Regions from separate parts of the Paenibacillus allorhizoplanae genome, predicted to be linked through region 2. Evidence: riboswitches for the same ligand, from Rfam matches in the RefSeq annotation. Region 2 holds a riboswitch; each other region holds the start of a gene.

Evidence for each region. A riboswitch is a leader RNA that binds a small molecule or an ion and turns the genes downstream of it on or off. The one in region 2 is predicted to bind ZMP and ZTP.
Region 1: it holds a riboswitch for ZMP and ZTP, as region 2 does, so the genes downstream of both, L6I86_RS03280 (bifunctional 5,10-methylenetetrahydrofolate dehydrogenase/5,10-methenyltetrahydrofolate cyclohydrolase) here and rpiB (ribose 5-phosphate isomerase B) in region 2, are expected to answer to the same signal.
Region 3: it holds a riboswitch for ZMP and ZTP, as region 2 does, so the genes downstream of both, L6I86_RS02925 (GNAT family N-acetyltransferase) here and rpiB (ribose 5-phosphate isomerase B) in region 2, are expected to answer to the same signal.

The regions. Positions count from the first base shown of each region.
Region 1 is NZ_CAKMMW010000002.1:154,855-161,751, forward strand. It holds gene L6I86_RS03260 (leucine-rich repeat domain-containing protein) at 1-470, opposite strand, end outside; gene L6I86_RS03265 (macrolide family glycosyltransferase) at 718-1,920, opposite strand; gene L6I86_RS03270 (PhzF family phenazine biosynthesis protein) at 1,938-2,723, opposite strand; gene L6I86_RS03275 (DUF6886 family protein) at 2,768-3,298, opposite strand; gene L6I86_RS03280 (bifunctional 5,10-methylenetetrahydrofolate dehydrogenase/5,10-methenyltetrahydrofolate cyclohydrolase) at 3,323-4,165, opposite strand; ZMP/ZTP riboswitch at 4,222-4,299, opposite strand; gene L6I86_RS03285 (hypothetical protein) at 4,356-5,990, opposite strand; gene L6I86_RS03290 (RidA family protein) at 6,160-6,615, opposite strand; gene L6I86_RS03295 (hypothetical protein) at 6,658-6,897, opposite strand, start outside.
Region 2 is NZ_CAKMMW010000014.1:163,349-170,245, reverse strand. It holds gene spoIIR (stage II sporulation protein R) at 1-400, shown strand, start outside; gene L6I86_RS21910 (L-threonylcarbamoyladenylate synthase) at 428-1,507, shown strand; gene L6I86_RS21905 (manganese efflux pump MntP) at 1,573-2,133, shown strand; gene L6I86_RS21900 (low molecular weight protein arginine phosphatase) at 2,189-2,761, shown strand; ZMP/ZTP riboswitch at 2,871-2,951, shown strand; gene rpiB (ribose 5-phosphate isomerase B) at 3,056-3,514, shown strand; gene L6I86_RS21890 (TIGR01440 family protein) at 3,530-4,141, shown strand; gene L6I86_RS21885 (serine hydroxymethyltransferase) at 4,178-5,428, shown strand; gene L6I86_RS21880 (glycoside hydrolase family protein) at 5,636-6,664, shown strand; gene L6I86_RS21875 (ABC transporter permease) at 6,805-6,897, shown strand, end outside.
Region 3 is NZ_CAKMMW010000002.1:82,672-89,568, forward strand. It holds gene L6I86_RS02915 (helix-turn-helix domain-containing protein) at 1-436, opposite strand, end outside; gene L6I86_RS02920 (cache domain-containing sensor histidine kinase) at 414-2,204, opposite strand; gene L6I86_RS02925 (GNAT family N-acetyltransferase) at 2,471-3,580, opposite strand; ZMP/ZTP riboswitch at 3,628-3,708, opposite strand; gene L6I86_RS02930 (LysE/ArgO family amino acid transporter) at 3,780-4,388, opposite strand; gene L6I86_RS02935 (aminoglycoside phosphotransferase family protein) at 4,433-5,338, opposite strand; gene L6I86_RS02940 (DUF3221 domain-containing protein) at 5,389-6,003, opposite strand; gene L6I86_RS02945 (DUF1801 domain-containing protein) at 6,160-6,588, shown strand; gene asd (aspartate-semialdehyde dehydrogenase) at 6,689-6,897, opposite strand, start outside.

The sequences.
Region 1 (6,897 bases), on a different contig from region 2:
AGTCCTGTCATTTCATCCATCAATCCCATTGCTTCTTCCTCGGTTACATCCATCCCATACTGATCTTCATGGACAATCGAATAAAGGTAGTCTCCACCACCTTCTTTCAAGAAACATAAGTCTTCCGGAAGTTTAGGGAATATCCAATCCGACAACTGATTTGCCATCTGTTTCAGTAAATTTCCGCTTTCTTCACAGCATTTATACAAATAATAAGTTCCCGCGGTGTAAAAAGCATGGCTGCGATATTCTTTTTTAATTTGAATAACATCTTCGATATTCTCGCCTTGGATGATGATTGTTTTCACCAGGTAAGGCTCTAACGCTGCTAACACGCTTGTGTATAGCTTCTGTTCCCCATCTGCAAGATGCCATAGTCTTTCGCTAAGTACAAAACATTCCGAATTTCGTATCGCTAAATCAATGACTTGCTTGTAGGCATCTCCTTTGGGATCTGTATGCATTCTCATTAGCTGAATCTCCAATCCAAATCGAAGTAATTATGTCAATAGAAGCAATGAATGTGACTGTTCGTTAATTAAACAACCGCGATATTAAAATCGTAATCGTAGGACCAATTACCACGAACCCAACAATATGGCAACAAACTTCTTCCAGTTACAAAAATAAAATCAACTCTGTATATTCTACCATAATTAGGAATCTATTTTTTGAGAAAATAGACCCCCAGCAACATGCTGAGGGTCTTCATTCTACTTAAATCCCTAACTCCCTTTTAAACTTAAAAATCTCATCAACAGCCTGACGATACCCACCTGATTCTCGAAAAGATTCCCTTATTTTTGCAACAGCAGTCAATAATGAAGAGTCACTTAACACCTGATCTACGGCTTCCCTTAGTTGCTTAGCACTCAAAGTTAGCATTTGCAACGACACACCTGCTCCGATACTTTCGACTTGCTTAGCAATTATCGGTTGATCAGCGCTTTGTGGGATTACAAGGAGTGGAACCCCGAAATAGAGACCTTCATGCGTACTATTCATGCCGCCATGTGTGATAAATAACTTCGTATGGGGCAGCAATTCCGTTTGTGGAACATACGGTTTCACAGTAAAGTTAGTTGGAATTTCACCTAAATCAGATAATTGAACGTTATTCCCAATTGACATGACAACGGCATGTTCAGTATTCCCCAATGCCTCGATACAAAGTTTATAGAAATTAATGGATCGGTTAAACACAGTTCCCAATGAAATGTAAATTGGTTTTTCAGTTTGAATTCTTATAAATGCATTGCTTTCTGAGCTTAATCGTGTTGAGATCGATGGCCCTACGAATTGATAGGACTGGTCGAACGATACACCATTCGGTTGAAACTCCCTAGTGGTATATACGATTGTAAGCGGTGCTGGATTACACAATACTTCATAAGGAGAATGGATTTCTATATCATATTTTTCCTTTACCATCATCGTAAGGTTTTGGTATTTCTTATAAATTGGTTTAAGGATTTCAGCAGGGACGTTATTTGAAAAATGTTCCAACTCTAGCTCAATGGATTCTTTGGACTGCGCAAAAGATGTGCAAGAATTAATTGCTGGCAGTTTAAGTATCTGAGCAAGTAAACGTCCACAACCGAACATGGAATCATGAATGATATAATCATATTTCTCATTTTTGATCTGTTCAAGCACGCTCGGTATAACAATATCTGCGGTAAGTAAAAGACCGTTAATTCTCTCCAACAAGGAATTTCTTCCACCTGAGATGAAGGCTTTTATAAACTTTTGGTCGTCAAATGTTCGTACGGTTGCTCCCGTGTTCTCGATTCGCTCTCTAAACGCTTCTATGCAAAAGTACACGACCTCTTCACCACGGGAAATCAGCTCCTGCACGACTCCAATAGTGGGATTGATATGTCCCTCTGATCCACCATTCATAAATAAAATGCGCGCCATTACTATCTCTCCTTATGCTAGATGAACAACTCGCTCTTCATAACTGTAACTGCTTGTCCTGACAGTAGAACTCTGTTTTCATGTAAACTAATTTTTAGTATGCCGCCTCTAGCGGATGCCTGATACGCATACATGTCCGTTTTATTTAATTTCTTACCCCAATATGGGGCAAGACCACAATGAGATGAGCCCGTTACGGGGTCTTCATTCACACCAACAGCTGGGAAAAAGCATCTTGAAACAAAGTCAAATTCTTTCGAACGACTTGTCACATTGATCCCTCGTGTTTGAATCGTTTGCAACAAAGAAAAATCAGGACTTAGACGCTTAATGATGTCTTCAGATTCAACTTCAATGAAATAATCCCATCTATTTCGTCCAACATATAAAGGAACAATTTGAAGTGCATCCACCAATTCGGATGGATATTCACACGCAATCACAGGTTCTGACGGAAAATTAAGTTGAATCCAAGCATCATGCTTTATTGCCGTTATAAGTCCACTTCTGGTAAAGAAACTAGCTCTTTGGTTCAGTGGTAAAATCCCTGTTGCCCACAACATGTGAGCACTAGCCAAAGTAGCATGACCGCACAAATCCACCTCAGCAATAGGTGTAAACCATCTAAGTGAAAACCCTTCTTGCTGAGGAAACAAAAAAGCTGTTTCTGACAGATTCATTTCAGAAGCAATTCGTTGCATCAACTCATCATCAAGAGGTTCAGAAGTTAAACAAACAGCAGCAGGATTTCCTTTGAATACTTGATCCGTGAAAGCATCCACAACATAGATTGTTAATGTCAAGATAATCCCCCCAATATTCATCACTATTTTCAAAAAAATCTGATCTAAACTTCAGTTAGTCTCTGCTCAGCAAAGCCCATCCGACACATCGAATATTGAAAACTCGTTTGCTGTATTTTATCAGATAAATCCCACAAATTTCCCAGAAGTCGGACTACTATGTTTCTTTTAAAAAGCTCACCAAAGAGATCTTGAATTTCGAATCGACGGATGGGAACCTGTGATTTCTCGCTCACATAATATCCTGCTCCAAGATCCTGTAAATAAAAATCTGACGTATCAAACTCATAGATATACAACGTTGTATTCTTCATGATTTCAAACCATTTATGTTCAATCGCTACGACGTGATTTATGGCATTAGAAGATAAATAGTTCTTCCTATCTTCCTCCGTAGTAGCCTCATTGGCATGAAAAGTAACTCTCGGACAGTTCCGAGGCGTTAGAAAATTGGGGAAACATTTCTCATTAATCGCCCAGACTAATCCTTTGGTTGGGTCCAGATCTTGCCTTGAAGGAAGTCTTGGGTTGAAAATAGAAATATTTTTTTCTTCACTGACGTGAAATAATTTCATCTTGCTCCCCCTTTTCATCCTGGGCTACGCTAACTTTTCTGCCGCATCGACGGTGTGTTTCAACAAGGTAGCGATTGTGACAGGCCCAACTCCTGCAGGAACAGGCGTAATTGCTGATGCTCGTTCCTTACAGGCCTCATAATCAACATCCCCAATGTTGCCTTCGTTATAGCCCGCATCCAACACGACGGCCCCTTGTTTAATCCAATCCCCTTGCACAAATTTCGGTTTCCCAACCGCCGCTACCACAATATCAGCTAATCGTATCATCTCTTCTAAGTTCGCAGTCTTTGAATGGCATGTCGTTACTGTTGCATTCCGATTGAGTAACATCATGGAAACAGGTTTTCCGAGAATGGGGCTTCGCCCTATGACAACAGCGTGCTTGCCTTCCATTGAAATGCGATAATAATCCATGATAGCAAGTATCGCAGCCGGCGTACAAGAAGGGAAATTTGCGAAGCCGAAAGCATTTTGAGCAAATCCAAGCGTCGTAACGCCATCTACATCTTTCTCAATGCCGATCGCTTCAAATGCAGCCCTTTCATCAATATGATGAGGCACCGGGTGTTGTAACAAAATCCCATGGACAGAAGGGTCAACATTCAGTTTCTGAATTTCAGCAATCAAATCGGCTGTCGAGGTATGCTCGGGAAGCTCAATACGAATCGACCTGATGCCAAGTCGTTTACAGGCATTTCCTTTCATTTTCACATACGTAGCTGACGATGGATCACCACCGACCAAAATCGTAGCCAAGCAAGGAATGATCCCCTTCCCGGCTAATTGATTAATTCTACCTTTCAGCGCTTCTTTCATGTCTGTTGCCACTCGATTCCCATCCAAGATTACGGTTTCCGCGGTCATCTTATCATTCCTCTCAAGTTAGGTTCAAACATAAAGAGGTAAGGGGATTTCCCCTTACCTCTTGCCCAGGCGTACGGCCGTTATCGATATGCTCCCTCATGGTTCCCCATGCTCCGCCAGTCACACATCGTTTATTAGTACTTCTATCATAACAATGAATGCCATTATTTTCAATTACTTTGCACCAACATCATGACAAGGTTGCAGGTGACATAAAGAATGAATACCACATATTTGTCATGAAAACATCAAGAACGACGAAGTAAAACATCTCAAGTCCAACATTCCGTTCGGACAAGCCTTTTCTCCACAAGCGGGTTAACCCATACGAAATCGCAGCAAACAGAAGTAGTAAAATCAAGCTAACCCAAACCGATTGCAAGAAATCCGGCATCACCTGCAGCGCAATCGGTTTACGGTAATCACCAATAAATAACGCCTTTACCACGAGGTACATCGCCATAGATATGCCAAAATGCCGCTTCGCATGCTCGTCATAGTGATACTGCCAAAAGACACTCATCACGATTAAATAAAGGCCAGGCAATAGAATCCATTTTAAGCTAATTAGTGCCGTGAGTACGCCAATCCCCCAAAACAACGGCAAATTCCCAGCAGCTTGCTGATAGTCCTCTGCATGAATGCTGTTCATTCGCTCCGCATAAGGAAGCTGATCTGTGGTGTAATAAACGCGATACGTATCAGCGTTAACGGCGTCCAGCCATATGGCTAGTGAACTCCCTTGGTTCCAAGCAAAAATCGGATATACGGAAAAACCACCGAATTGGCTGATCCGCGCAGCATTCAACATTTTGCCATCCTTAAAGCTAATCTTGTACACCTCTTGACTCGTTTGACGCCTATTTTTCTCGTAAACGGACGATGCGACAAGCGTTACTTCACCAGAAGTTGAATGCGTAAATGTCGGATGCAAAATGGTATCGGAATCGTTCCCCTTGGTGACCGGTAGGTTAATAACCTCATCTTGTATCCTATTGGGTTGATTCTCTGTGAAAGTGAGCATATGTAAGGTGCTCTTACCTGATTTGCGTGAGCTCGTTGTATACGCGGTCATAAATGTAGAACCATCTACGCCTAGCGCCATATCATCTAAGCTGCTCGTTGCATAATCTACGTCCTTCAGCTTGATCTGCACAAGTGGCTTCCATGATGCCTCTGCAAGCTTCGCGTAGTGAAAGGATTCACTGCCATCTTTACTAACGGCGTAAACAAGAGATAAGCTGTCCCCAGAGGTATCCCATACACCATGAACTTGCTTCACATTCGCTATATCAAGTGTAGTCCAGGTAAGCTTGGCATTCGGATGAAATTCGCTGACATAAAGCGATGAATCATTGTACGCTAGGATAACGCTATTCCCCTTAGGGCCAACGACAGTTTGCACACGAACAATCTCGTTCTCCATGAGTGCGTTCTTCGAACTCCATGAACCACTCTTCCATTCACTTTCATACAGTTTATTGCTGTCCCCGATCCATATAACATGATCCTTATCTATCATCTTATAGGTACGGACAACGCCAACATCAGGTAAAGGACGACTTTCCGTACTCTGACGTCCCTCCTCATCAATTGTGACGATTTGGAGTGTTTTCCCCGCTAAATAGGTGAAACTACCATCACCAATCATTTGTACAGGTTCACCATAGGTTGCCAACTGTGGTAATTCCGTTGCACGGCCGAATGGTTCTGGATATGGCTTCACATTTTCATTAGCTAACATGAAAGACTGAATGATTCCGATGATGACGATGACTGCTAAAAAAGGCACATAGGTAAGTAGCTTCCATCTTGCTTTCTTCACTTCACAATTCCTCCAAACCTTATTTGAAAAATAAATAAAGATGCACATTTAATTTTCCAACGTTCAATAAATACTCATGCCAATGATATCATTGATTCCATTATGCATCACTAAAAAAAATTAGAGCGGCACGATCAATGATTCATCATGGACCGCCCGCTCATTATTCTCATTCCGCTACTTCAAAAATGGAATCTACAATAATCGGCAGATTATCTCTAAGTGAAACAGCGCCGAAAACCGATCGAGCAGACTTCCCCTTTTCGCCGAACACATCCAGCATCAGATCCGAACAGCCATTTAGCACCAAATGATGCTCTTCAAATTCAGGAACAGCATTCACGAATCCTTGCAATTTGACAACTTGTTTAACAGGCTCCAGAGAACCTAAGGCAGATTGCAGAACAGCAAGAATCTCGATACCAGTTAATCTAGCAAATTGATAACCCTCTTGTGTTGTGTATTCCTTCCCCAATTTACCTTTTGGACTGCCAGATGGACCCTTGCCAGATACATACAGAAAACCGTTCACTTTGACATAATTCACATATTTCGCTGCGGGTTCACTTGCCATAGGCAGCGTGATTCCTAGTGCAATTAATCTTTGAGCAATGGTTTGTTCCATCATAGACATATCCTCCCACATGCATCTATTCTTCTTACCACTTCATGGCCCAGAACTCAAGCTTTTAATGTGATATTCACCATTTACGACTTGAAGTGTAACATATCTAACACGGTTTTTGATCCAACCATCTTCGGTTCTTTCACCTCCGCCAGCAATAATGAATTCTAGGGAAGCCGGTAATACGTCATATGTAACAATAAAGTAGGTATCTTCCTCATTTTTTAAACTCTGAATGTCATCATAAATTTTATAATCTAATATTCTTTTGCTAGTAGAGAC
Region 2 (6,897 bases):
TTTTCCAACCAAAATGTACGGTAACGATGTCTACCCAGCTGGGGATTATGAAGCTTTACGTGTTGTGATTGGTTCTGGTGAAGGACAAAATTGGTGGTGTGTCTTATTTCCACCGTTATGCTTTGTAGATTCCGTATCGGGTGAAGCGGTTGCTTCGGCAGCAGTTGTAGTGGCCAAAACAACGGATGAGAACGGCAAGGAAAAGCAACCGGTTAAAGAAGATAAGGCTAAAACTAGCAAGGACAAAGCTGCTTCTACAGAGAAAGTTGCTAAGAAGGACGCTAAAGTTGAGGTCGTAGCAGCTTCAGTTTCAACTTCCACGACCGAAGAGCCAGCTCAACCGAAAGTGAAATTCTTTATCTGGGAAATGTTTAAGGCGATCTTTTCATGGTTTAGCTAATGTACATTTTATTTCATACAAGTAAGGATGAGAGTGATTGTGACAACCTATTGGAACGTGGATCAAGGAGAGCAAAGAGAGTCAGCTCAGGATATAGCAGAGGCAGCAAGTCTCTTGCGACAAGGGGATACAGTCGCTTTTCCGACTGAAACGGTTTACGGACTTGGTGCCGATGCGACGAATACCGAAGCGGTTCTGCAGATTTTTGCCGCAAAAGGGAGGCCCTCCGACAATCCTCTAATCGTACATATCGCTGATGCGACGCAGCTCTCAGGCCTTGTTCAGTCAGATAGTCTCACAGCTTATCATCGGGCGCTAATGAAGGCTTTCTGGCCTGGACCATTAACCATTGTGCTACCTGTACGTGCAGGTAGCCTTTCGCCGTTCGTTACAGCTGGACTGCAAACGGTCGGTATCCGTATACCTGATCATCCGGTGGCCCTACAGTTGCTGCGAGAAGCGGGACTTCCGATCGCGGCGCCGAGCGCGAATAGCTCGGGTAGACCGAGCCCTACGCTGGCCTCGCATGTGCGTGATGATTTGGATGGCAAGATTGGCGGGATTGTAGACGGTGGTGCAACGGGTGTCGGTGTAGAATCAACAGTTATTCAACTTGTAGATGGTGAGTTATACGTGTTGCGGCCAGGTGGTGTGACTGTGGAGCAGCTCCAGGAGGTTTTGCCAGACATGCATATTCATGTGGCTGAACCGACAGAGGTTGAAGCTGCGGATACGCCTCGTGCGCCAGGTATGAAGTACACGCACTATGCGCCGAAAGGCTATATGCACATCGTTCAAGGGGACGACGAGTTGAAAGTCATAGCGTGGATTCAACGCGATATCGATGCCGCAAAGTTACGGGGAGAGTCGACGGGCATCCTGACTTTTGAAGAAAGAGTAGGCGGATACCAAGCGGATCTCGTTGTCGCCTGCGGCTCCTTATCACAGCCAGAAACGATAGCTCGAGACCTCTATGCCGCTCTGCGGACTTTTGATCATAAAGGCATTAGCTATATTGTTGCAGAAGGTGTTCCAGATGCAGGGATTGGCAGCGCCATTATGAATCGACTGCTCAAAGCAGCAGGCCACGAGCGGGTCATCCTCTAAATTAGCATGATTCCCAGTTTGTCCGCATATCTTGAGAAAGAATCGTGGACAAGGGGGATCGTGCTATGCTCGCATCTGGGGTACAAGTTGGGCAACTCATGACAATTGGAATAATGGCGATTGCTTTGGGCCTAGATGCTTTTTCATTGGGAATTGGCATAGGGATGAAGGGCATTCGTTTGATGGATATCTTGAAAATCAGCATTGTTATCGGTCTCTTTCACGTGCTCATGCCATTGATGGGGATGTTTATGGGGCAGTATGTCTCCCTCCTTCTTGGGAATGTCGCTACGGCGGCAGGGGGATGTTTACTTATTTTGCTTGGCGCACATATGGTATATAGCTCGATACGCGGGGAAGAGGCTTCGGCCTTCGATCATCGGACGTTATGGGGGCTTATTATTTTTGCCCTCAGTGTTAGTATAGATTCCTTCTCAGTGGGCGTTTCTCTTGGGATGTTTGCCACGGACATTGTGCTTACCGTACTGATCTTCGGTCTATTTGGCGGCTTGCTCTCGATAGCGGGCTTGCTGCTAGGCAGAAGAGTTAGCGGTTGGGTCGGGGAATATGGTGAGGCATTCGGTGGACTTATCTTATTAGGGTTTGGGATCAAGTTTTTACTATGATACAATACATGTAAGTACGAACGGTGATGTAGCCGTTTATTCTAGGGAGGATTTCATGTTGCGAATTCTATTTGTCTGTACAGGAAATACGTGCCGCAGTCCGTTAGCTGAAGGTTTGCTGCGTATGAGGGTGCATCAAGAGGGGCTTGCGGCGGAGGTTCGTTCGGCAGGTGTATCTGCGATGACGGGTGGTCCGATATCGAGAAACAGCCAGTCACTTCTTCATGAAGCGGGTTTTAAGGAATCGATTAGTTCACTAGCGATTAGCGCTGCGGATGTCGATTGGGCTGACCTGGTCTTGACGATGACGACGGGGCATAAACGTACCGTGATTGGGCGCTTTCCTCATGCGGTCGAGAAGACGTATACACTCAAAGAGTATGTAGAGGACGATGCTCGCATTCTCAAGGCGATTGAAGAGCGAGAGCAGCTTGCGACAGAGCTTCAGCTCAAACAATCGCTATCTCAGACGGTATCTGTGGAAGAAAGAAGCCGCATGTATGCGCTGGAAAACACGATCCCTGATTATGATATTTCGGATCCCTATGGCGGTTCACTAGCGGATTATAAGTATACAGCCGAGGAAATTAGTCGGAGCCTAGATAAATTGGTTAAAAAAATACGATAGCCTTCCGAGGTTAACTCGGACGTTTGCTTTTTCCATAAAGGCCCTCAGTGGGTTAGGCCGATAGATCTTTACACATCGCTAGGAATGCGATAAAATACAAATAACAAGCAAGACTCAATGTAACTGGCGACGAGTGGGAGTAACCACAATGGAGCATTGAGCTATACGGCCGGTCGCCTGGGCAAAAGAGCAACGCGCGTTTTTTAGCGTGTGCGCTCTTTTTTTCGTTTTTGGTGAGCTTTGGGATATAATAGGATGGTCGAATTCAAACAGTCAAAAAGGAGCGTTTTATTCATGAAAATTGCTTTAGGTGCAGATCATGCAGGCTATCGTTTGAAAGATGTTATCATTCCTTTTATTGAATCATTAGGTCATCAAGTGATCGATTTCGGATGCAGCTGCGGCGACTCCGTCGATTATCCGGATTATGCACTTCAAGTTTGCGAAAAAGTCGTTTCAGGAGAGGCAGATAAAGGTATTCTGCTTTGTGGAACTGGCATTGGGATGTCTATTGCTGCCAATAAAGTTCCGGGAATTCGCTGTGCACTTGTGCATGACCTCTTCTCCGCGAAAGCGACGCGCGAACATAATGATACGAACGTGCTAGCGATGGGTGAGCGAGTTGTTGGACCTGGGGTAGCAGAGGAAATTGTTAAAATTTGGTTGGAAACCGAGTTTTCAGAAGGTGTCCGCCATAAGAACCGCATCAATAAATTGCAGAGCATCGAGGATCGTTTCACGGTACATCCCTAGAAATGAGGATGATTAATGAGTGATTCCGTATTTGACCCTATAGCAGCAGCAGAAGCTTTGGAAGCGAATCTGCGTGAGCTGGTTACAGTGGGCGGGCTTCGCCCCGGTAACATTCTTGTGATCGGTACGAGTACGAGTGAAATTCTCGGGCATCGGATTGGAACATCGGGTACGCTTAATGCAGCGAAGCCAATTTTTGAGACGGTTGCGCGCATTTGCGGGGAGTTCGGGCTGCATGCAGCCTATCAGTGCTGCGAGCATTTGAATCGTGCGCTGATTGTGGAGGAAGAGTTGCTGGCGCTGGCGCCGCAGCTTGAACCGGTATCTGTGATTCCCGTGCCGAAGGCTGGGGGTTCGATGGCTTCTTATGCGTACAGACACTTCGTGAAGCCGGTTGTTGTCGAGACGATTCAAGCGCATGCAGGCATCGATATTGGCTCAACGCTGATTGGGATGCATCTGCGCAGAGTCGCTGTTCCCGTAAGGCCGCCGGTTCGCCATATTGGCCAGGCTTATGTCACGATGGCATTCGCTAGACCGAAGCTCATCGGTGGTACTAGAGCTGTATATTCCGCAGATCTGGCGGATCAACTTTATCAACAAGCTGCACCTGATGCAGATTGCTAATTACATGTTAACTATCATCTTTAGGAGGAATTCCATATGACAAACTTTTTGAGCAAGCAAGATCCGAAAATCGTAGAAGCAATGAACCTTGAGCTTGGCCGTCAACGCGACAAAATTGAGCTAATTGCTTCCGAGAACATCGTGAGCCAAGCGGTTCTTGAAGCTATGGGTACTGTACTTACGAACAAATATGCTGAAGGTTACCCAGGCAAAAGATACTACGGTGGCTGTGAGTACGTAGACATCGTGGAAGATATCGCTCGTGATCGCGCGAAAGAGCTCTTCGGTGCTGAGCACGCTAACGTTCAACCGCATTCCGGTGCACAAGCGAACATGGCTGTTTACTTGGCTGCTCTAAACCCTGGTGACACGGTTCTTGGTATGAACCTTGCGCATGGTGGTCACTTAACACACGGTAGCCCAGTAAATGCTTCCGGTATTCTGTACAACTTCGTAGCTTACGGCGTAAGCGAAAAAGATTTCCGCATCGACTACGATGATGTTCGTAAAGCAGCTTTCAAACATAAGCCTCGCATGTTAGTTGCTGGTGCAAGTGCGTACCCGCGTACGATTGATTTCGAAGCATTGGCTTCCATCGCTAACGATGTAGGTGCATTGTTCTTCGTTGATATGGCGCACATTGCAGGTCTAGTAGCAGCTGGTTTGCACCCGAACCCAGTGCCACATGCACATTTCGTAACAACTACAACACACAAAACGCTTCGTGGTCCTCGCGGCGGTATGATTCTTACGAAGAAAGCATGGGCTGCAGCGATTGATAAAGCGGTATTCCCTGGTTCCCAAGGTGGGCCTTTGATGCATACAATTGCGGCTAAAGCTGTTTCCTTTGGTGAAGCTCTTCAACCAGATTTCAAAGTTTACGGTCAAAATGTCATCAACAACGCTCAAGCATTGGCGACTGCTCTGACAGCTGAAGGTATCAACCTTGTTTCCGGCGGTACAGACAACCACTTGATGTTGGTTGACTTGCGTAACCTGAACATCTCCGGTAAAGACGCTGAGCACGTTTTGGATGAAATCGGTATTACAGCGAACAAAAACGCGATTCCTTTCGACCCAACTAGCCCGTTCGTAACAAGCGGTATCCGTTTGGGTACACCAGCTGTTACTTCCCGCGGCATGGACGAAGAAGCGATGAAAACAATCGCGAAGGTTATCGGTCTTACTTTGAAAAATCCGAAAGACGAAGCTACGCTTGAGAAAGCTCGTGGCATGGTGTCTGATCTAACGGCACAATTCCCGCTTTACCTAGGTTTGACTTACTAGTAGCTTTTATAGGGCCAGCTCATAGGAGCTGGTCTTTTTTTTGTTCCCCCCAACTCCCGGCTGCCCCGCGAACTACACATCAATCCGCTACTCATACATCCCAAAACTTCAAACCAACTTACGAAAATATGAAACCTTTCCGCGCGGTAGACGCCTTACACTGGTTCTGTATGAATGTAAACCCTTACACAGCTAGGAGAGGTGTGCATGAATTTTCAGGAGATGCTTCGGCCCGTGCCGGCTGGGGCGAAGTTCGAGCTAGATGGATGGCATGTTTGGTGTGGATCGATGACACAAGATGCGGAGGGGAGGTTTTACTTGTATTATTCGCGTTGGCCTGAACGTGCTGGTTTTGAGGCATGGGCCACGCATTCCGAAATCGCCTATGCGGTTGCCAATAATCCGTTGGGTCCGTTCCATCACGTGGATACGGTTTGGACATGTAGAGATGGCGTAGCGAGCTGGGACAAGGATGTGGCACACAATCCAGCCATTTTGCGCTATGGTAATCGTTATTACTTGTATTACATGGGAACGCATGGCCCCGAGTTTGATCTCGACCAACCTGCCGATGAGGCAACTTGGTGGGCGTATCGCAACCATCAACGTATCGGCGTTGCTGTGGCCGATCATCCCGCTGGTCCATGGACTCGAGGGACGTCGCCCGTGCTCGATGTCTCCCCAGAAGAGTGGGATGGACTCATGACGAGCAACCCTACGGTGTGTGTGTCCGCTGACGGCCGTATCCTGATGATGTACAAAGGTGTGGCTGAGGGCCCTCCGCCAAAGGGTGGAGCTGTTAACGCTGGTGTTGCCTTTGCTGATCATCCGCTTGGACCATTCCGCAAGCAGCCAGCCCCAACAGTAACGAACCCAACGAACGATTGGGCGGTAGAGGACCCTTGTGTTTGGTGTCAGGGCAATGCGTACTATGCATTGATGAAGGATTTTCAAGGTTATTTTACGAAATCTGAACGTGGTTCTGTGGCCTTATTTGAATCATCAGACGGAATTTCATGGCGACCATCGCGGCATGTACTGGCTTTCGATTTACAAATTCCCTGGGCTCATCAGGTCGCACAATCCGTCCTCAGACTGGAACGCCCCCAGCTATGGTTCGACGAGAGCGGAATGCCTGCCGTCCTGCTGTGCGCCGTGCTTGAACGGGAGGGAAGCCGATCATATAACATCCGAATTCCATTAGCCTACGATTACATCAAGCTCGTCGATAATTGATCTAGCAAAGCCGTCTCCAACTAGGAGGCGGCTTTCGTATTTCCGAAGATTTTAGACCATCTGCCAAAGATATGAAAAGGATCGCTCCTTCCGCGGCGCTACAATGAAGGTATAACAAACAGAGAGAGGAGAGGCAGCTCATGCATCGAACGATGAACCTGCTGCGAAGATACGGTGTGATGTATTCCCTATTAATTCCGGGCTTGCTGTACTTTGCGGTATTCAAATATGTG
Region 3 (6,897 bases), on a different contig from region 2:
TTAACTTCCACAGTTTATATAACAGCGCTTCAGCTTCCCGTATTTCGGCACTTCTGCGGTCGATAAGCTCTTTTTCTACCTTACTCATTGTCTCTGCTAATGTCTCTTGATCCATATAAAGCTTGAGCATATAACTGGACGCGCCGAACTCCAGCGCTTGCTGAACGTTCTCGAAATCACTCATAACCGTCAGCATGACGAAACGACTTGTGAAGCCTTCCTTCCGCGCTTGTTTCAACAAGTCCACACCATTCATCAGCGGCATGACAATATCTGTGATGACAACGTCAGGTTGGCATTCACGAATTTTCTCCATCGCCTCTAAGCCATTACCTGCTTCTCCAATGATGGTGAAGCCCATTTCCTTCCAAGGCATCGTTTCTCTCACTTTTCTTCGAACGAATACCTCATCCTCAACGAGTAGAACGGTCCACATGGGAATCACTTCCTTTCTGGTAAGGGGTGGACATAAGGAGCGGAAGCTGGATACGTACCCTGCAACCCTGTGATACCGGAACGAATTCAAGACTTGCTTCTTTCTTGAAAAGGAGGGCTAAACGCTCTCTCAAATTTTGTAAAGCGATGCCATTATGGTCCTTTTTGGACACTCCTTCACTTTTTACGAGACCGATGCCATTATCGACCACCTCAAGGATAAGATGTGATTCTTTCGTATAAACATGGATCGAGATGTGACCTTTCTCTTGAATCTGCGAAATTCCGTGATAAATGGCATTTTCCACGATCGGTTGAAGGCTAAGTTTCGGTACGAGTGCGTATGTCAAGTCATCGGCATACACATAGTCAACTTGAAACTTCTGATCATATCGGAATTGTTGGATATAGACATAACCTCGGACAAGCTCTAACTCTTGTTCCAAATGAATGAGATCTACATCGAGCTTCAATCCTGCCTCTGTTAATCTTCCAAGCGACACACAAATTTTCGGAATCGCGTTGTCCCCTTTTTCCAAAGCCAGCCAGCGAATTGTGTTCAACGTATTCAACAAGAAATGAGGATTCATCTGCGAAAGCAGCATTTGGAATCGACTAGCTTCCTTCTGCCGTTCCTCAACTTTTAAGCGTTGTATGAGGCCGTTCATATCGACAATCATTTGATTGAAGGCTTGTACAATGGGCTGAATGTCCCCGCCGTATCTTTGATCAGGAAGTCTTACTTTCAAATCTTTCCGAACGACATCGAGCATTTTAGCTTGAATGAGTCGAAGTGGACGCGTAACCGCAGACGCGATAAGCAACGTGATCAGCATGAAGGCGATTGTGAAAACAATAAGTGTACCCATATAGGCTTTCTGAATCGATCGAAGCTCAGCAAAGAGTACATTCGATGGCACTGTTTTGATTAAATAGGCATGGAATGAGGGTACAACGGTATAGTTAATAAACGTACTGCCATGTATGAAAAAGCCACTACTGGAACCGTCTGCAAGCAAACGATCTTTGATCGGTGACTCCAATGCCATGGTAGACTTTTCTGCACCAGAGTGAACGATCTCGATTCCTCTTTGATCTATCAAATAATACTGATCGGAGGTTGGACTTCCGTTAGTAGCTGATTTAAACCAGCTTTCGTAATCCACAGCGATGTGTATGATCGCTCGAATGATACCATCTGCGTCCCTTATAGGAGTAGAAATGGCAACTAGCTGCGGGCTTTTGTTAACATCAAACAGCACTTCATTACTTTCCAACTGCCATTGATACGGTGCAGAAGCAGTTAAAGCACTCTTAAACCAAGGCTTTGACTGTATCAATTCATAATTTAAGCGCTGCGCTGGCGGGAATGAGGTATACACATTACCGAGTAAATCAGCAATCGTATAGAAAACGGGTGGACTAGAGATGAACAGACTATTCGTTACCGAACGAAAACGTTCTTCAATTTTACGTTGATTGACGATTTGATCGACTGCTTCTGGCTGCTTTAACACGGAAATGACGGATGAATCTTGCTCGAACATCGTAATCGTCTTAAACGTTGTAGCGAGCAGACTTTCAAGTGATTCATTCATTTTGTTCATTTGTACAAGGCTTTGTTCACTCGTTTTTTGTTGTAAATTGAGCTTCACTTTTTGAAAATTATAAATATCCAAGACAGAGAACGGCAGAAGAATAAGTACGATGAACGCCAGGAAAAGGCGATTTTTTAAGGTTAAAGATGAAAACCAGTTTAGTAACGGCACGTGAATATCCCTCGCTTCAGCTGTTCAATGTCAAATATTTTCTTAGTCTATCATAAAGGGATCTGGAAAGAGAACAAACCAGAGGAAGCCCCCTCTCATTCTAAGAAGTTCCCTTCAACCCTTCAAGAAACAAAATCCACTATTTCATAGAACGATTTACTGATTATCAGATAGTGGTTGAGTTTATCCCCGTGAGCGCACAAAAGCTGCCCTCAAATAGATTATTCTACTTGTCGGGCAGCTTTATTAGATTGCGATTACCTTACTTATTCAATTTCTCGTTCATATAAGTTGGCGCTCCAACCGCGACCATCGAATCTACCCTGATAAATGAATCCAAGGCTACGATAGTAGTCATTCAATGTTGGGTTATCTGCCATACAATCTAAACGCAGCCAGCCTTTCCCCTTGTTCTTTATATAGTCCTCTGCCCAAGATAATAACCTGCTGCCGAAACTCTCTCCTTTATATTTTCGCGCAACGACTAACCGGTGTACGTATCCAGCATCATCATGGAACAAGTCTCCCCAAATCTCTTCGTACTTCCACTGGATGGAAAAGCAACCAATTATCTCACCCTTCTGACATGCGACAAATACTTCTTGCTCATGAATGAAAGATGTTACGTAGGCTTTGGTAAACGAATCCTCTCTCCACTGTGTGAATCCCTTTGACAATTGAATCCAGTGAGCTGCTTCAATAAACAATTTCTGAATGTTATCTACATCTTCTATTTGAGCTTTTCTAATGCTAAATACATCGTTTTGTTGCAGCGCTGTCGTTTTCTCATCTTTGTGCCAATGATACTCAATTTTAGCAGCGGAAGCGAGCGCTCTTTCTTCGCCAAATAACCTAGCAACGACATAGAGCGCAGCATCGAATCCCGCGGTAACCCCAGCGGACATCACAATCTTGCCATTATCCACATATCGAACATCCTCAACGATCACAGCACTAGGTGGTGCATTTTCGCGCAATAAATCAAATGCATTTCGATTGGTCGTCACTCGTAAACCGTCCAGTAGGTTTGCCTTCGCTAACAATAGCGCACCTGTGCAAACGGATAAAACGATTTCCGCACTAGCAGAAGTTTGGTTAATCCATGAGGTAATCGCTGCGTTGTTCATTTCAGTGCGTGAGCCTAAACCACCGGGTACAATCAAAATGTCTGGCAATGGGCAATTGTCGAAGCTGTATTTGGGTTGAATCGTAAGGCCGCTGACTGTGTTCACAGGATTTTGCTTTTCGCCAACTGTATAAACCTTGAAATCTTTGCCCCAATTACTCGATACCCCAAACACATCGAATGGCCCTGCAATATCCAATAAATCCACCTTTTCATAAATGAGGACCGCCACATTTCTAGCTCGTTCCATTCCATTCTCCTCCTCGAAATAAAAAAAGCATTTGATCGATTGATCAAATACTTTGCCCAGGCGAACGGCTGTTATGGAATATGTGCTCCCCCGTAGTGATCTACGTTTCGCCAGTTACACATACCAAATATTTCCTTTATTATAGTCGGACATAACTGTGAAAATCAAGAAAAAAGTCTTCAGCCATGCCCTATTTCGTTTAGACTAATTGCGTAAGTAAATAAACGGCAGTCGCCCACATGATCAACGCTGAAGCTTTATTGAGATAATTCATAAATGTGTTCGATTTATCTAATTTCCCAACCTGTCTCCCCACGACGGCAAGCGTAAAAAACCAAATCCATGACACGAGTATACAGGCAATTGCAAATACCAATTTTTCTTTTCCAACATAATGGATAGAACTGGTTCCTATGACTCCAATCGTATCCAAAATCGCATGAGGATTTAAAAGTGAAACCGATGCAGCAAATGCGATCTGCTTCTTAGGTGATAACGCTTTTTCATCGGATGTCGTGGCGGCAGGTTTGCTTTTCCACGTCACAATCCCCATATAGATAAGGAACAGGATACCTAATATGAAAAGCACGAACTTAATAGCAGGTATCGTAACGATAATGACGGATATTCCTAAAATAGCCAAAGTAATGAATGCCGTATCACAAAGTGATGCTGTAAGAACGACCGGTAACGCTCTAATTAAACGAGGTTGTGTCACACCTTGATTAAAAACAAATACATTTTGTACACCTAACGGCAAGATCAGACCTGCTGATAAAAGAATTCCTTGTAAGATGGCACTAAGCATGATGTATTTCTCCTATCTACAAATCATTGTGAACTTAAATTCAATTATGCGTATAGCTTCGCATGCTCGCTAAGCACCTCATCAATCGCGCGTCGCGAAATGGCCGCAAGCCCTGGATTCTTGTCTAAGTAGTAAGCGTAAGCGATCAATCCGAAGGAAAGTGCCCAGCCGCGCGCTCGCGACCAAGTTGCTTCATCGACCGTTAACAAGCTGCGGAAATTTCCACGGCTCTCCGATGTAAGAAATGTCCATGCCACCATAAGGTCACAGGCAGGATCACCCACGCCTAAGGTGCCAAAGTCAATCACAGCGCTAAGCTCGCCCTGTTCAATGAGAAGATTCCCCGGATGCAAATCTCCATGGATCCAAACACCTTGTCCTTGCCATACAGGAGCATGAAGCGCCAATTCCCATGCAGCCTGTGCCACGACAGGGTCGATGATTTCTTTTAAACTCGCGATAGCATCTCGAACTGCCCCATCTCGCATCGCTAAAGGTTCTCCCCTGCCAGAATTGTGAGAACCTGGGGCTGGCCCATCCGTAGGGTCCACGGTTTGCATAGCATTAACGAAATGTGCCAGAACTGTTGCTGCTTGGTTATAGCTGTCTAATTGTCCAACTGTCGCATTCTCACCATCTAGCCAACGATACACAGACCAGAACCATGGGTAGTCTTCCGTGGGAACACCCTTTGCAAGTGGTACCGGCATGGATACCGGGATCTTCGGGGCTAGCTTCGGAAGCCAACGCTGCTCTTTTTCCACTTGTCCAATGGCCCATTCTGCTCGAGGTAATCGAACCGCCATATCATCACCAAGACGATAGATCACATTGTCTGTTCCAGCTGAATCCACAGGTTGTAGCCGCAGCTCTGCCCATTGTGGAAATTGTGAATGGATCAGGTGTTGCACCAGTTTCAAGTCAATAGCAATCTCTTTCGATTGGCTCATTCGAACACGTCCTTTTGCCTAATTCAAGATTGAATGAATTGCCTCCGCCTCTAACTATCCATGACCACCTTTGTCACAAATTTCTCATTACCGAAATCATAACCTGCAAACCAAATTTTCACCTGTTTACCGACTGTTATATCAGAGAATTGTACGGGGCTGCTTCCCTTTCTTAGTTGCGCAATCGGAAGCAGTCTATGTTTTACCCCATCGATTTCAATGCTACGTTCCACATTAACACCTTCGCCTGTTGTAACTAACGCTGTGACCTTACCGCTTGCATCACCTGCACCATTATCCAGTGCTATGATTTCAAAACGAAACCCTGTTGCTTGACCTGGATAACTCGTCAGCATCATTCCGTCCGTCCATACTTTAACGGTAGATCCAATCTGGACTTCATTCAGTTGTAACTTTTTCCCCTTGAACTCAATGCGTGCATGATCCGCCATACTATACCATGCAGCATCAGGCATTTTCATGTCCTGACCAATGAATTTATCGGGTGATACAACCAAAAAGCTTCCCTTTTCATTAATCGCCGTGATCTTCCCACTTACTTCGACTTGGTCTTCTACTACCTTTCGATCACCACAACCTGTAATCAGGACACCTATAAGAATCGTACATTGAACCATCGGCAACCAATATCGCTTTGTCCACATGAAATAACCCACCCTTTGTTCCACATGATAATACGCAATTCCTGTTGTATGTATTAGACGATCATTTCCAGACGAATGTTTCTATTTCAAACAATTCTTTGGTAAAATAATCATAGCTCGTCATCACATCGGTATCATCGATAAGGAGTGTATTCAATGGCATACGAAGCAAAAATGAAAGAAACGGATAACAGCGTCCTTGAGTTTATCGAAAATGTGGAAAGTGTTAAAAAGCGTGAAGACGCTTATCAATTATTAGATATTTTTGCAGAGGTAACAGGTTATGAAGCGAAAATGTGGGGTCCAAGCATTATTGGTTTTGGCACTTATCATTACAAATATGCATCCGGTCATGAGGGCGATGCTCCGCTAGTTGGTTTCTCGCCGCGAAAAGCCAAAATCAGCTTGTATTTTGCAACAGGCGATACCGATCGAGAAGAATTATTGAAACAGCTTGGCAAGCATGAGGCTGCAAAAGCCTGTGTATACATCAATAAAGTAGCAGATATCAATGTGGATATATTAAAAGCTCTAATCAGCCAATCGGTAACATTCCTGCAGGAACGTTACCCGAGTCATACCTAAAATAAAAAAAGGGCCGCCTCCGTGTAGATCCATCTACACGGGTGTGGCCCCTATCTGCATGTTAAGGGAATAGCCAAGTTCAGGTGGAGCCTACGGGGCTTTATTTCGCTTGAATATACCCTTCTGCTTTAAGCAATTCAGCGATTAGAACCGCACCACCTGCTGCACCGCGCAATGTGTTATGCGATAATCCAACGAATTTAAAATCAAACATGGAATCTTCACGCAAACGTCCAACGGAAACGCCCATTCCGCGCTCAATCTCGCGATCTAGCTTCGTTTGAGGTCTATTTTCTTCTTCAAAGTAAG